3 regions of the Streptacidiphilus jeojiensis genome follow, and region 1 is predicted to be linked to each of the others. Evidence: riboswitches for the same ligand, from Rfam matches in the RefSeq annotation. Region 1 holds a riboswitch; each other region holds the start of a gene.
What was found. Region 1 has a riboswitch for cyclic di-AMP ahead of ABUW04_RS09595 (transglycosylase family protein). Riboswitches for the same ligand answer to the same signal wherever they lie in the genome.
Positions count from the first base shown of each region.

Region 2: another riboswitch for cyclic di-AMP. It lies ahead of ABUW04_RS37390 (C40 family peptidase); the one in region 1 lies ahead of ABUW04_RS09595 (transglycosylase family protein).
Region 3: another riboswitch for cyclic di-AMP. It lies ahead of ABUW04_RS20145 (glycoside hydrolase family 16 protein); the one in region 1 lies ahead of ABUW04_RS09595 (transglycosylase family protein).

Region 1 covers NZ_JBEUKS010000003.1:126,258-128,453, reverse strand. Annotated here, with positions in the region: gene ABUW04_RS09595 (transglycosylase family protein) at 1-936, opposite strand, end outside; cyclic di-AMP (ydaO/yuaA leader) riboswitch at 943-1,103, opposite strand; gene ABUW04_RS09590 (FAD-dependent oxidoreductase) at 1,371-2,196, shown strand, end outside.
Region 2 covers NZ_JBEUKS010000020.1:118,278-120,473, forward strand. Annotated here, with positions in the region: gene ABUW04_RS37390 (C40 family peptidase) at 1-881, opposite strand, end outside; cyclic di-AMP (ydaO/yuaA leader) riboswitch at 892-1,040, opposite strand; gene ABUW04_RS37395 (C40 family peptidase) at 1,383-2,196, opposite strand, start outside.
Region 3 covers NZ_JBEUKS010000007.1:65,025-67,220, reverse strand. Annotated here, with positions in the region: gene ABUW04_RS20150 (NADH:flavin oxidoreductase) at 1-616, opposite strand, end outside; cyclic di-AMP (ydaO/yuaA leader) riboswitch at 853-1,018, shown strand; gene ABUW04_RS20145 (glycoside hydrolase family 16 protein) at 1,022-2,196, shown strand, end outside.

The DNA of each region.
Region 1 (2,196 bases):
GTCCCAGCCGGCGTCGCTGGTGCCGCCGTAGACGTAGGACTCGCCGACCTTCGACAGGGCGAAGGAGGCGGCCGCGGCCATCCCGGTGCTGGAGGAGCTGGAGGAGGCGTCGCTCGCGGTGGTGCTGCTCGAGGAGGAGCTGCTGGACGAGGAGCTGCTCGAATCGCTGCTGGACGTGGTGGCCGAAGCGTCAGTGGCCGAGTCCGAGCTGCTGCTGGAGGACGAGGCCGAGGAGCTGCCCAGGGTCAGCTTCTGGCCCGGGTAGATCACGTCGGGGCCCGAGGTGAGCACCGAGCGGTTCAGCGCGTAGAGGCGCTGCCAGCCGCCGGAGACGTTCTCCTTGGCCGCGATGGTCGACAGCCAGTCGCCGGCGACGACGGTGTAGCTGCCGCTGCTCGCGGTGGTCGAGGAGGACGAGTCCGAGGACGAGGAGTCGGTGGACGCGGAGCTGGACGAGGACGAGTCCGAGGAGGAGCTGCTGGACGAGTCCGAGGAGGAGCTCGACGAGGAGCTGGAGGAGGACGAGGTGTCCACCGAGGCGGCGGCGCCGCCCTGGGTGAGACCGGCCTGCGGCCCGCAGACCGGCCAGGCGGTCGGGCCCTGCGAGGCCAGGACCTTCTCGGCGACCGCGATCTGCTGGTCCTTGGTGGCCTGGTCGGCGGTGGAGGCGTACTGGGTGCCGCCGTAGGCGGCCCAGGTGGACGCCGAGAACTGCAGACCGCCGTAGTAGCCGTTGCCGGTGTTGATGGACCAGTCGCCCGAACTCTCGCACTGGGCGACCTTGTCCCAGGTGGAGACGGTCGCGGCGGAGGCGGTGGTGGCGGTGACCAGCGGGACGGCCAGGCCGACGCCAGCCAGGCCGGTGGCGGCGATGAGGCGCTGGGCGGTGGTGCGTCGGGTCTTCGTGGCGCGGTGACGCCCGTGGACGGACAGCATGAAGCAGCGTTTCCTCTCCCACGCCTACGAGGTGAGCTGTCGGATTCGGGCTGGAGTTGCCCGGCCGTGCGCAGCACGGCTTCACCCCAAGCCGCGTCGACGACGAGCGTCGGCGCGGCGACTTACCTGGTTCCCCCGCTCCTGCCGTGGTGCGGTATGTGGGTCGCAACTCCTCCGGCGGCAGGACTCGGCGTTCCGGAGTTGTTGGTTCCGCTTAAGTGCGAATGCCAGAAAGGTAGGCAGACCTTGATTGAAACCACAACAGACTGTGGGATCCGTCACGCCCCGGTTCCATGATTCACAGGTTCCGGACCCCATTCGCCGCACCTGCTCACACGACGCCAGGATCAGCCGCGCCCGAGCGGATAGCGTAGGAACCGGGCCCTGGGACAACCTGCGGGCCGGGGCACATCCGACGACAGGGCGGAGCCGCGATGCCGACGACAACCGGACCGGAGAGCACCAGACGACCGGTGATCGTGACCGTGGACGACGACCCGTCGGTGTCCCGGGCGGTCGCCAGGGACCTGCGCCGTCGCTACGGCGAGGACCATCGCATCGTACGGGCCGAGTCGGGCCCCTCGGCGCTGGAGGCGCTGCGGGAGATGAAGCTGCGCGGCGAACCGGTCGCGGTGCTGCTGGCCGACCACCGGATGCCGGAGATGAACGGCATCGAGTTCCTGGAAGCGGCCATGGACATCTACCCCCAGGCCCGCCGGGTGCTGCTGACCGCCTACGCGGACACCGGCGCGGCCATCGACGCCATCAATGTGGTGGACCTCGACAACTACCTGCTCAAGCCCTGGGACCCGCCCGAGGAGAAGCTCTACCCGGTGCTGGACAGCCTGCTCAAGGCCTGGCAGGCCACTGACCCGCCCGAGGTGCACGAGATCAAGGTGGTCGGACACCGGTGGTCGGCCCGCTCCTCAGAGGTCCGCGAGTTCCTGGCCCGCAACCAGGTCCCCTACCGCTGGTACTCGGTCACCGAGGCCGAGGGCAGACACCTGCTGGCGGCCGCCGGTGAGGACGGGGAACGGCTGCCGGTGGTGATCACCCCGGACGGCGGCGCACTGGTGGAGCCCAGCAACGAGGAGGTGGCCCAGCGGGTCGGCCTGTCCACCACGCCCGCCGCCGACTTCTACGACCTCATCGTCATCGGCGGCGGCCCGGCCGGCCTGGGCGCGGCCGTCTACGGCGCCTCCGAGGGCCTGCGCACCGTCCTGATCGAGCGCACCGCCACCGGCGGCCAGGCCGGGCAGA
Region 2 (2,196 bases), on a different contig from region 1:
TAGGTGGTGCGGCCGATGGCCACCCCGGCCTGGGCGTAGGCCCACTGGGTCAGGCCCGAGCAGTCGAAGGTGTTCGGCCCGGTGGCGCCGTAGACGTAGGCGTCGCCGAGCTTGGTCTGGGCGGCCGCGTAGGCGATCGCCTCCACCGAGTCGCCGGCCTTGGAGGAGGACGAGCCGCTCGCACTGCTGGACGAGGAGGAGGACGAGGAGGAGCTGCTGGCGGCCGCGGCGGCCTTCTCCGCGGCTGCGGCGTTGGCGGCCTTCAGCGCCGCCGCCTGGGCGGCGGTGAGCGAGTCCAGCTTGGCCTGCGCGGCAGCGAGCTTCTTCTGCACCGAGGCCTTGGAGGCGGCGAGCTGCTTGCTGGTGGCGTCGAGGGCCTTCAGCTTGGTCTCGGCCTCGGACTTCTCGTTGTTGAGCGTCGACTGCTCGGTCTTCAGCTCGGCCAGCATGTTGGACTGGCTGGAGGTGATCTGGCTCTGCGCCGAGGCCGAGTTCAGGTACTCGGTCGGGTCCGAGGAGAGCATCAGCTGGACCGAGGGGTCGATCGCCCCGCTGCGGTACTGGGCGCTGGCGACCGCACCGAGGGCGGAGGCCTTGGCGGTGACCGAGGCCTGCTGCCGGGCCACCTGGTCCTGCAGCGTGTTGACCTGCTTCTGCAGGGTCTGCTGGTCGGACTGGGCCTTGTCGTACTGCTGAACTGCCGTGTCGGCGTCGCTGTTCAGCTTGTCGATCTGCGCCTTGAGTTCGGCGGTGGTCTGCTTCGGGGCCGCCTGCGCCGACTGGGCGGCGGTCGCGGAGAGGGCGACGGTTGTGGCCGCGGCAGCCGTGAGCACGGTTATGCGGGCGCGACCGGGGGTTTTGGGACGACGATGGGACGCCACGAAGGCGAGCTCCTTCTTCCTACGTCCGCCTACCGGGTGAGCTGACGGGTTCGGGCTGGAAGACGTGCCCTACGGCGCTTCACCGGCGTACCGGCCTGGCGTCGATTCACCCCGAGGAACGTGGTTCCCCGGCTCCGAGACTGACGGCTCTCCCCTGTGGTCGCCCCGATGGCTTCGGGACGGGCCTGCCGTGCGGTCGGACTCGGCGGAAACCTCCGCTGCCACCCAGGCTGGGTGATCGACTTCGCGGTGGTTCGATCGCTGACACTAGTGACCCAACCGTGATCCGTTCAAATCCCTGTAAGTAAAAACTATCTTTGGTTACGACACTGCATCAGATTTCCAACGGACCGTAGTCGCGGAATGACCATCTGGCGACGACATGGCGGTCAAATCGGTCATCAGGCCGAGGCGTTCGAGACCCGTGTGACGTGAGTCACATCAGGAGATAACCCACGCCTCAGCCGACTCCCAAACCTTCGGTCCGGAGCCGACCCTGCGTCAGAAGCGGCGAATCGCCACGATCGACCCGAAGTAGGACATCGGTTGGATCGACACGTTGTAGCCGTACTCGGGGGCGTTCAGCAGCATCCCGTTGCCGGCGTACATGCCGACATGCGCGCCGCCCTCCATCACCACGATGTCGCCGACCTTCAGGTCGGCGCTGGAGGCCACCCGGGTGCCCACCGACTCGTCGCCCTCGGAGGAGTGCGGCAGGCTGATGTTGGCGTGGGCGTAGGCCCACATCACCAGTCCGGAGCAGTCGAAGCTGTTGGGCCCGGCGCCGGCCCAGGCGTACGGGGCGATGCCGACCTTGCTCATCGCCGCCTCCATGGCGGTCCTCGCCGCGGCGGATATCCCGGAGAGGTTGATGTCGGACACCGACATGTGGTTGTCGGTGGAGTCCACCGAGCTGTAGCCGCCGCCACCGCCGGTGCCGGCCCCCTGCTCCTTGAGCGCCGCCGCCTCCACCGCGGCGCGTGCCGCCGCGGACAGCGAACTGAGCACGCTCTGGGCGTGGTTCAGCTTGGTCTGGGCGGTGTTCTTGGCCGTCTGCATCTGCTTGAGCAGCGCCTGCTGCGCCGTCAGCTCCTGGGCCGCCTGCGCCTTCTCCTCGGCCAGGGTCTTCTGCTGGCTCTGCAGCATCTGCAGCAGCGCGGCCTGGCTGCCGGCGACCTGGCTCTGGGTGGACGCCTGGTTCAGGTACTCCTCCGGGTTGGAGGAGAGCAGCAGCTTCACCGTCGGGTCCACCGCGCCCTCGCGGTACTCGGCGCTGGCCATCTGCCCGAGCTGGCCCAACTCCTTGTTCACCGCC
Region 3 (2,196 bases), on a different contig from region 1:
CGCCGCCGTAGCCGTCGGCGCGGCGGTTGGTGCCGTGCCACAGGAACTGGTCGATGAGGTAGCCGTGGGCACCGTGCAGCTCGACGCCGTCGAAGCCGATCCGCTCGGCGTCGGCCGCGCCCTGGGCGAAGGCGGCGATGACGTCGTCCAGGTCGGCCTGGGTCATCGCCTTCCCGGCGCCCTCGGTGCCGTCCAGCCGGATCCCCGAGGGGCCCACCGCGGGGGCGTCAGCGTACGGGGGCTGGCCGGCGTTCCGGGCCATGCCGATGTGCCACAGCTGCGGGACGATGGTGCCGCCCTCCGCGTGCACCGCCTCGGCGACCTTCGCCCAGCCGGCCAGCTGCTCCTCGCCGTGGAAGCGCGGGACGTTGTCGCTCGACCCGGCGGACTCGTGGTCGACGTAGGTTCCCTCGGTCACGATCAGCCCGACTCCGCCGGCGGCACGCCGGGCGTAGTAGGCAGCGACGGCCTCGCCGGGGATCCCTCCGGGCGAGAACTGCCGGGTCATCGGGGCCATCGCGATCCGGTTCGGCACGGTCAGGCCACCGATGGTGATCGGTCGCGACAGGAGCTGGGCCGCGCGGGCGGCGGAGGGGCTGGAGGGACTGACGGACACGGGTGGGGCTCCAGGGATCGGGAACGGTGAACGACTACCGAGGACGGACAACCGTGCCGAGGGCTGTGGCATTCCGCCCCCGCCGGGGCGTTGCCGCAGCTCAGATGTCCGATATAAGGCCTATGTGAACCCCGGCACATTCCATTGCCTCCGGGCGGAGCGCCTGCCTAGCCTGCTGGTTCCGCCGCACGCGGACCTCGCCACCGGGACGCCGAATCCTGTCCGCCCGGTGGCAGGAACTCGAATCGCTCCACGGGCAGGAGCGGGGGACCCAGGTCAGTCGCCGGACCGAGCGCCGTGACAGGCGCCACCGGCTAGGGGTGAACGTCGCACCACACGCGACCGGGCGTCCTCCGTGCCCGAACCCGACAGCTCACCTCGCAGGCGTCGCAGAGGAACCCCTTCATGCGCATACCTGCCACTGCCTCCGCACGCCTCGGCGCGGCCGTCGGGATGGCCGGTGCCGCCGCGCTGGCCGCCGTCTCACTGGCCACCCCGGCCCAGGCCGCGACCAGGGTCACCCAGGACCGGCTCACCCCGACCTCACTGACCGCCGGCACCGCGTCGACCGCCGGGCTCACGGTGCACTCCAGCCGCTGCTTCACCGCCGCCACGCTCGGCGTCGGCGTCCGCGACGCGGCCGGGAACAACCTGGACTTCCCCGGGTCGGCGTCCGACGTCCGGATCTGCCCGGGCGGGGTCTCCATCACCACCGGCAGCCGCACGCTGCCCGCCGGGAGCTACACCGAGTTCGGCTTCTGGCAGGACAGCGCGGGCGCCTGGCACAACCTGGCCTCGCAGACCCTGACCGTCACCGCCGCGGCGGCCTCCGGCGGCACGGCCTCCTCCGGTACCAGCTCCACCGGCACCACCTCCTCCGGTACCACCTCCACTGCGGCGGCCGCCGCCGGAAAGTCGCTGACCTGGTCCGACGAGTTCAGCAGCCCGATCTCCTGGGGATCGCGCTGGGTCGGCGACAGCAGCAGCTCCTACGCCTACGGCGACCACAACCCGGGCGACAACAAGCTCGACTGGCTCGACCAGAACGACGTCAGCGTCGCCGACGGCGTCGCCACCTTCACCGCGCAGCCGTCCTCGCACACCCTGGAGAACGGCAAGCAGGCCTGGACCACCGGCCTGCTCACCACCGAGGGCTCGAAGGAGGGCTTCCAGGTCAAGACCGGCGACTACGTCGAGGCCCGGGTCAAGCTGCCCTCCGCCGCGGGCGCCTGGCCGGCCCTGTGGACCTGGAAGGACGGCAACGGGGAGATCGACTCCTTCGAGTACCACCCCGACAACGCCGATCTGCTGGAGCTGACCAACCACGTCAACGCCGCGCAGGACTACTACACTAACGCCTCGGCGGTGGCCCCCGGCAGCTGGGTGACCATCGGCACCTACTACGGCGCGAACTCGGTGGACTGGTACGTCAACGGCACCAAGGTGTACTCGGACGACACCGGCGTCGGCGCCAACTGGTCCGCCTACCTGATCCTCAATCTGTCGATCAGCGCCGGGCAGTACCACTCGGCGCCGACCTCCACCAGCCCGATCAGCTTCTCCGCGGACTACGTCCGGGT